DNA from 2 places in the Streptosporangium sp. NPDC023825 genome. Region 2 is predicted to be linked to the other one. Evidence: riboswitches for the same ligand, from Rfam matches in the RefSeq annotation. Region 2 holds a riboswitch; the other holds the start of a gene.
The links. Region 2 has a riboswitch for thiamine pyrophosphate ahead of AB0G15_RS21800 (cytosine permease). Riboswitches for the same ligand answer to the same signal wherever they lie in the genome.

Region 1: linked by a shared signal. The riboswitch ahead of thiC (phosphomethylpyrimidine synthase ThiC) and the one ahead of AB0G15_RS21800 (cytosine permease) in region 2 are both predicted to bind thiamine pyrophosphate.

Annotation. Positions count from the first base shown of each region.
Region 1 covers NZ_JBFAAE010000070.1:27,912-32,318, reverse strand. The annotation lists gene AB0G15_RS37420 (mannose-1-phosphate guanyltransferase) at 1-1,210, opposite strand, end outside; gene AB0G15_RS37415 (CDP-alcohol phosphatidyltransferase family protein) at 1,214-1,810, opposite strand; TPP riboswitch at 1,905-2,017, shown strand; gene thiC (phosphomethylpyrimidine synthase ThiC) at 2,010-3,743, shown strand; gene AB0G15_RS37405 (methyltransferase domain-containing protein) at 3,805-4,407, shown strand, end outside.
Region 2 covers NZ_JBFAAE010000024.1:62,584-66,990, reverse strand. The annotation lists gene AB0G15_RS21815 (DM13 domain-containing protein) at 52-642, shown strand; gene AB0G15_RS21810 (TenA family protein) at 658-1,263, shown strand; gene AB0G15_RS21805 (rhodanese-like domain-containing protein) at 1,423-1,746, shown strand; TPP riboswitch at 2,466-2,578, shown strand; gene AB0G15_RS21800 (cytosine permease) at 2,569-3,942, shown strand; gene AB0G15_RS21795 (methylated-DNA--[protein]-cysteine S-methyltransferase) at 4,057-4,407, opposite strand, start outside.

The sequences.
Region 1 (4,407 bases), on a different contig from region 2:
CGCACAGCTCGGGGGTGATCTCGACGTTGACCAGCCCCGAGACTCCCCGGGGGCCGAACAGGTTGCGCTGGGCGCGCGGCTCCCAGATGACGCTGTTGTTGATCACCGCCCCGGCCTCGATGGTCTTGAACGGGTAGATCTTGACGCCGGAGGAGATGTACGCCTCGGCCTCGATGATGCACTCGTCGCCGACGACGGCGCCCTCCTCGACCCTGGCGCCGGTCATCAGGTCGGTGTTCTTGCCGATCACGCAGCCGCGCAGGTGGGCGCTGGGCCCGACGTAGACGTTGTCGTGGACGACCGCGCGGTGCAGGAAGGCCCCCTCCCTGACCACCGCGTTGCTGCCCAGCACGGTGTACTCGCGCAGCTCGGCGCCCGCCTCGATCTTGGCGTAGTCGCCGACGTAGAGGGGGCCCTTCAGGACGGCGTCGGCGTCGACCGAGGCCCCCTCGGCGACCCAGACGCCCGGCGAGACCTCGAAGGCGTCGATGTCGACCTTGACCCGGCCGGACAGGACGTCGGCCTGGGCCTTGAGGTAGCTCTCGTGGGTGCCGACGTCCTCCCAGTAGCCGTCGGCCACGTAGCCGTACAGCGGGGCGCCGCGCTCCAGCAGCCTGGGGAACACGTCGCCCGACCAGTCGACGGACTCCCCGGCCGCGATCTCGTCGAGGACCTCGGGCTCCATCACGTAGATGCCGGTGTTGGCGGTGTCGGAGAAGACCTGGCCCCAGGTCGGTTTCTCCAGGAAGCGCTCCACCCTGCCCTGGTCGTCGACGATGACGATGCCGAACTCCAGCGGGTTGGGGACGCGCTTGAGCCCGATCGTGACCATCGCGCCGTTCTCGCGGTGGAAACGGATCATGTCGGTCAGGTCGATGTCGGTCAGCGCGTCGCCGGAGATGACCAGGAAGCGGTCGTCGCGGAGCCGGTCGGCGGCGTTCTTCACGCTGCCCGCGGTGCCGAGCGGCGTGTCCTCGGTGGCGTAGTACAGGCTCATGCCGAGCTCGTCGCCGTCGCCGAAGTAGTTGCGGACCAGGGCGGCCAGGAACTGCACGGTGACCACCGTCTCGGTGAAGCCGTGCCGTTTCAGCAGGCGAAGCACATGCTCCATGATCGGCCGGTTGATCACGGGTAGGAGAGGTTTGGGCTGGTTCGCGGTCATCGGCCGGAGCCGTGTCCCCTCCCCGCCCGCCATGACGACGGCCTTCACAGATCACCTCTTAAGGCGTTTGGCCTCGCTTGTCAGCTGACGCACCTGTACCCAATACAGCACCCCGGACCACCAGTACAGGCCGGTGCCCCAGATGGCCAGGGACCAGCCGACGATCCCCGCCACCTCGGCGTACCAGGAGGGATGGTGGGCCAGGAAGAGCAGTGGGAAGGCGTAGAGCAGGTTGGCCGTGGCGGCCTTGCCGAGGAAGTGCACGGGCAGCGCGGGACCGTACCCGAGGCGGCGCAGGATGAGCGGGATGCCCAGCAGCATCACGTCGCGCAGTGGGATGGCCAGCGCCAGCCACCAGGGGATGATCTCGCGCATGGCGAGGCCGAACAGGGTGGCCAGGATGTAGAGCCGGTCGGCCAGCGGGTCGAGCAGGCGGCCGAGCCTGCTGGTCTGGTTCCAGGCACGGGCGATCTTGCCGTCGAGCCAGTCGGAGAACCCCGCCAGCATCAGCAGGGCGACGGCCCAGCCGTCGGCCTTCGGGCCCAGCACCAGCCACAGGAAAACCGGCACCCCCAGAAGCCTGGCCAGGCTCAACGCGTTGGGGACCGTCCAGATTCGGTCCTCGGCCCCCGATGCTTCCGGATTCACCGGCTGATCTCCCTCCCCGTACCTGATGGTGACACTACTGCGTCCGATGCGGCCGGGTGGATGGTGGGCGCGGGGGATACGCGTTATCGTTCCGTTCGACCAACGCGGGAGCCCGGAGAACCGGGCTGAGAGGACGGCCGAGACAGCCGCCGACCGCCAGAACCTGCTCCGGGTAATGCCGGCGAAGGGAGTTTGCGCGATGACCGACGCGCGTATTTCCAGCTCCAAGATCTACCAGGGCGACCTGCGCGTCCCCATGCGCGAGGTGCGCCTGACCGACGGGACCGCGGTCACGCTGTACGACACCTCGGGCCCCTACACCGACCCGTCCGTGACCACCGACGTCACCCGCGGCCTGCCGCGCCCGCGCGAGGAGTGGATCCTGGAGCGGGGCGACACGGTCCGGTACGGCGGCCGATCCGGCGCCCCCGGCGACGACGGCTACCGCGACCGCGACGCCTGGGCCCGCGACCTGCGCTCCCTCGACGCGGTCTTCACCGGCGGCGGCGACCGGCCGCTGCGCGCGGCGGGGGCGCCGGTCACCCAGCTCGCCTACGCCCGGCGCGGCCTGGTCACCCGGGAGATGGAGTTCGTCGCGGTCCGCGAGGGCGTGACGCCGGAGTTCGTCCGCGCCGAGGTGGCCGCCGGGCGGGCGATCATCCCGGCCAACGTCAACCATCCCGAGAGCGAACCGATGATCATCGGCCGCAACTTCCTCGTGAAGATCAACGCCAACATCGGAAACTCGGCCGTCGCCTCCACCGTCGAGGAGGAGGTGGACAAGATGACGTGGGCGATCCGGTGGGGCGCCGACACGGTGATGGACCTGTCCACCGGGCGCAACATCCACACCACCCGCGAGTGGATCATCCGCAACTCCCCCGTGCCGATCGGGACCGTCCCGCTCTACCAGGCGCTGGAGAAGGCGGGCGGCGACGCGGCCCGCCTGTCGTGGGAGATCTACCGCGACACCCTGATCGAGCAGTGCGAGCAGGGCGTGGACTACTTCACCGTCCACGCGGGGGTGCGCCTGGCCCATGTGCCGCTGACCGCGCGGCGCAGGACCGGGATCGTCTCCCGGGGCGGCTCGATCATGGCGGCCTGGTGCCTGGCGCACCACCGCGAGAGCTTCCTCTACGAGCACTTCGCCGACATCTGCGAGATCCTGGCCCGCTACGACGTGGCGTTCTCGCTGGGCGACGGCCTGCGCCCCGGATCGATCTCCGACGCCAACGACGAGGCGCAGTTCGCCGAGCTCAGGACGCTGGGCGAGCTCACGAAAATCGCTCACGCGCACGACGTCCAGGTGATGGTCGAGGGCCCCGGCCACGTCCCCATGCACAAGATCAAGGAGAACGTCGACCTGCAGCGCAAGCTCTGCGACGACGCCCCGTTCTACACCCTCGGCCCGCTGACGACCGACGTCGCGCCCGGCTACGACCACATCACCTCGGCCATCGGCGCGGCGATGATCGGCTGGTACGGCACGGCGATGCTCTGCTACGTCACGCCCAAGGAGCACCTGGGCCTGCCGGACAGGGACGACGTGAAGACCGGCGTGATCACCTACAAGATCGCGGCGCACGCGGCCGACCTCGCCAAGGGCCACCCGGGCGCGCAGGCGTGGGACGACGCGCTGTCCGACGCCCGGTTCGAGTTCCGCTGGGAGGACCAGTTCGCCCTCTCCCTGGACCCCGGGACCGCCCGGTCCTTCCACGACGAGACGCTGCCCGCCGCCCCGGCCAAGACCGCGCACTTCTGCTCGATGTGCGGTCCGAAGTTCTGCTCGATGAGGATCAGTCACGACGTGCGCAGGTTCGCCGAGGAGCGCGGCCTGACCGGCGCCGAGGCCCTGGAGGCCGGGATGCGGGAGAAGTCGGAGGAGTTCTCCCGCGAGGGCGGCCGGGTCTACCTGCCCGTGGAGGGTCTCTGAGCCGCCAAGATCGACCAGGCGGCGTACTGCAGGCGCTTCCGTACCCTCTACCCTTCAAACCATGACCAATGACACCACGCTCTTCCTGGGGCAGTGGATCCGCTCGCCGGGCACCGTCGGAGCGGTGGCGCCGAGCTCGCGGCGGCTCGCCGAGGCGGTGGCCTCGCCGGTCCCGCACCGGGGCGACCCGGTGATCGTCGAGCTCGGCCCCGGCACGGGCGCGTTCACGGCGGAGATCCAGCGCCGGCTGGGCGGCCGGGGGCACCACATCGCCGTCGAGATCAACCCGAGGCTGGCCGAGTTCCTCGCCGCCAGGAACCCGGGCGTGGACGTCGTGGTCGACGACGCGGTACGGCTGCCCCAGCTGCTCCAGGAGCGCGGCCTGCCCCAGGCCGACGCGATCGTGAGCGGGCTCCCCTGGGCCGCCTTCTCCGAGGAGACCCAGGCCCGCCTGCTGGGCGCGGTCACCGGGATCATGGGTCCGCACACGGCCTTCACCACCTTCGCCTACAGCTTCGCCAAGCGCCTTCCTCCGGCGCGGCGCTTCAGGAGGCGCCTGATCGACACCTTCGAGGAGGTCGTCACGGGCCGGACGGTGTGGGGCAACGTGCCGCCGGCCTTCGTCTACCACGCGCGCAGGCCGCGGCTGGAGCCCGCCCCGGAG
Region 2 (4,407 bases):
GTAACCGGAGGCCGGGGGTCTCCACACCGGAGGTATGCGATGGGAGTCCAGATGAGGGTCAAGAGGCTGCTCCGGCACCCCGTCACGTGGGGTGTCCTGGCGCTGGGCGCCGTCGCGCTCGGTGTCGCGCTGTACCTGTTCCAGCCGTGGCGCCTGTTCACCACCGTCGAGGTGAACGAGGCGCTGCCCGCCGCGGCCGCGTCCCCCGGGCCGCAGGCCACCCGGCAGGACGAGACGGGCGAGCCCGCCAGGGCCACCGAGACCAGGGCCACCGAGACCGCTCAGGATCAGGAGCCGAAGGTCCTGGCCACGGGCACGTTCATCTCCCACGAGCACGAGACCGAGGGCAGGGCGAGGGTGCTGGAACTGTCCGACGGGAGCCGGGTCCTGCGGATCGAGAACCTGGACACCTCCGACGGCCCGGACCTGCGGGTCTGGCTCAGTGACCAGCCCGTCAAGAAGGGCAACGCGGGATGGTTCAACCTGGACGACGGCAAGCACCTCGAACTCGGCGACCTGAAGGGCAACAGGGGCAACGCCAACTACGCCATTCCCGCCGGGGCCGACCTCGACAGCCTGAGGTCCGTCACCATCTGGTGCAAGCGCTTCGGCGTCTCCTTCGGCGCCGCCGCCCTGACCTGACACAATCTCCGACCCATGAGCGTCTCTGAGGAACTCCACGTCATCGGCCGCCCGCTCGTCGAGGCGCAGCTCGCCCATCCGACGGTGGCGGGCATCGCTCGGGGAGATCTCCCCGAGCCGGTGTTCCGGTCGTGGCTGGAGCAGGACTACCTGTTCCTGCTCGACTACGTCCGCGTCTTCTCGCGGCTCGCCTGGCAGGCCCCGGACGGGCATCTGGGCGACCTGGTGGACCTGGCGCACGCCACCTTCCACGAGGAGCTGAGCCTGCACCGGTCGCTGTCGGCCGAGTTCGGCGCCGACCTCGGCGGCGCGAGGAAGGGCCCGGCCTGCGCGGCGTACACCTCCTTCCTGCTCGACTCCGCGGCCGTCTACGCCGACGGCCTGGCCGCGCTCTACCCCTGCATGTGGGGCTACTCCACGCTCGGCCGCGCCCTGGCGGAGAATCCGCCCGCCGAGCCCCGCTACCGCGCCTGGGTCGACACCTACGCCCACCCGGCCTTCGCCGAGCTGACCGGGCGCATCGCGGTGATGATCGACGAGGCGGTGCCGGACCCGGGCAGGGCCGGGAAGCTGTTCGCCGAGGGAATGGCTCACGAACTCGCCTTCTGGGACGTTCCCTGACCTTGTCCGCCCCGCTGCCCGGATGCCGCCGCGGGCCGGGTGATCCGGTACGGCTGGACGTACCAAATTGGCCTGCTATCAGGGGAAATCGAAGGTCCGGATGAGGGCATCCACGGGGCTTTGCGCCCCATCCGGTGGAGGAGTTGGAACAATGGGCGTATGAGTGTTCCTGAGGTCGAGGCGCAGGCCGTGCCGGATGACGCGTTCCTGCTCGACGTGCGCGAGAACGACGAGTGGCGTGCCGGGCACGCGCCCGGCGCCGTCCACATTCCCCTGGGTGAGCTGCAGTCCCGGGTCGACGAGGTGCCCAAGGGCGCGCCCGTCTACGTGATCTGCCGGGTCGGCGGCCGTTCCGCGAACGCCACCGCCTGGCTCAACCACGTCGGCTGGGACGCGATCAACGTCGGCGGCGGCATGCGGTCCTGGGACGTCGCGGGGCGTCCGATGATCGCCGAGAGCGGCCAGGACCCCTTCGTCGCCTGAGCCGTCCGAACCCGTCGCCCGAGCCTCCCGCGCCCGAGCCTCCAGGGCCGCGCGAGGAGGGCCCTCGCCGAGACGCGAAGGAGAGCCCCCGCCGAGGCTCTCGCCAGGAGAGACCCTTGTCGAGAAAGGAGTGAACGGAATGATCAGGGCGAATTTCCGCCGCGGAAGCTCGGGCGTAACCGGGCTGGGGGGCGGAACCACGCAGAGGGTCTCATCGACATCCGACGCGCCGCCGGCCGCATGAACCTGTCCGGACGGTGCTGCGCTTACGTGTGCCGCCGCTGCAGCGCGGGTCAGAGGCCATTCACGCATCGGTAGAGGACCGTTTCTCTCCTCGTGCGGCTACGAAGTACGGCAGTGGCCATGAGATGTGCGCGCCGTCCTCGGTCCTTCGCCCCTGAGAATTTCGGTGATATTCGTCGCGGGATTCCGTCTCCTCAACCGCGGGATCCCGCTCTCTCCTGGCTCGGGTTCTGGAGTGCTCCGCACGGCGGACCTCCAGGTCCGGGAGTGCCTCCAGACCTGGAGGCCAGGCGGTTGTCGTACAGCAATGGAGTTGTCGTACAGCCATGAAGTACGGCTACCGCTACGTACGCGGCTGCGCTTCTGCGAACGTCCAGGGACTCTTTCGTGAGACGGCCGAGCCGGTCCGGCACTGGCCGAATACGGACGGATGGTGCATCATGAGGGCGCGAGCTGGGGCGATCCCGGCTTCGCGTGTCAACCAACGCGGGAGCTTGGGGCAACCAGGCTGAGAGGGCGACTACGGCTGTCGCCGACCGCATGAACCTGTCCGGGTAATGCCGGCGTAGGGAGTGCGTGATGACGTCTGCCGCCGTCGATTCCAAGGGTTCCGGCGATTCCGGAAACTCCGGGGCGGCCGAGGCGCCCCTCACCCTCGGCGAGGCTCCCCCCAAGGCCCTCGGCGTGCTCGACCAAGGAGCGCTCTGGGCCAATCTGGGTGTCAGCCTGCTCGGCTTCTCCGGCGCGATCACGCTGATCAATCCGCTCGGCGACCGGCCGCTGAGCTTCGTGGCCGCGATCCTGGCCGCCGTCGTGGGCAGCGTCGTCGGCACCGCGATGGTGGGCCTGGCCGCGATTCCCGGGCAGCGGACCGGTGCTCCGGCGATGGTCCTGCTGCGCGGGCTGTTCGGGGCCAGGCTCTCCTACCTGCCGACCGTGCTGAACATCGTCCAGATGCTGGGCTGGGGCGTCTTCGAGCTGTGGGTCATCTCCCAGGGAGCCCAGGCCATCGCGGGATCCTTCGGGATCGAGGTGCCCTACGCGCTCTGGGTGGTCCTCGCGGGGGTGATCACCACCGCGCTGACCATCCGGCCGCTGGGAGCGGTCCGCCTGCTCCGCAGGTACGTCACCGCCGCCGTGGTGATCTCGATGATCTGGTTCATGGTCGCCCTGTTCCAGCGGGGACCGGCGATCGGCGGCGGATCCTGGGAGGCGTTCGCCCCCTCGGTCGACTACGTGATCGCGCTGTCGGTCTCGTGGGTGCCGGTCGCGGCGGACTTCGCCCGCTTCTCCCGCTCCGGCAGGGCCGCGTTCGCCGGGGTCGTCGGCGGCTACACGATCGCCCAGGTGGCCTGCCTGGTCCTCGGCATCGCGGCGCTCGCGCTGGTCGGCAACGACCCCGGCCAGGTCTGGGACCCCTTCGTGGCCGCGGCCCTCGGCCCGATCTTCTTCGGCATCCTGGTGCTGCGCGAGACCGACCAGTCGTTCGTGAACGTCTACTCCACCGCGATGTCGCTGCAGAACCTGCTGCCCAGGCTGGACCGCCGGGTCATCTCCGTGGCCATCGGCGCGCTGGTCACCCTGCTCGCGATCTTCGCCACCGACCAGACCTACACCGTCTTCCTCGGCCTCATCGGGGCGGTCTTCGTGCCGATGTTCGCGGTGCTCGCGGTGGACTACTTCCTGCTCGGCGGCGACAGGCGCTGGGACACCTCGGAGACCGCGCCCTCGCGCCCGCTCATGGTGCTCCCGTGGGTGCTGGGCTTCGTGGCCTGGTGGATGCTCGCCGCGCTGCCGGTCGCCCCGGAGGTCGCGTGGTGGTCCTCGTTCTGGAAGGGCGCCCGCGACGCGATCGGCTTCGTCCCGCAGCCGTGGATGAGCGCGTCCGTCGCCGCGTTCCTCGTCGCGGGTCTCGTCACCCTGGGGCTCGGCGCGCTCCGTCGCCGCTCCTGACCGCGCGCCGTACGGCTTCCGGCGTTTCCGGTCCGCGCAGAGGCGCGGCGGTCCCAGGGGGTCGTGGGGCGATCCCAGGGCGGTCGTGGGGTCCCGGGGTGAAAGGACCGCGGTCTACGCGTCGCCGGGCCCGCGGAGCACGGCGGCGGACTCGATGCGCAGCAGGCGTTCCTTGGCGGCCGAGCCCCCGGCGTACCCGCCGAGGACCGCCTCGCTCTCGACCACCCGGTGGCACGGCACGATGACGCACACCGGGTTGCTGCCCAGCGCGTTGCCGACCGCGCGCAGCGCGCGCGGCCTGCCGATCCGCTCGGCGATCTCGAGGTAGGTCGTCACCGTCCCGTACGGCACCGCGAGCATCATCTGCAGCACGGTCCTGGAGAACTGGGTGGCCAGACGCAGGTCGACCGGCGTCGTGAAGGCGCGGAGCCTGGCGGAGAAGTAGGCGTCCAGCTCCCGGCGCAC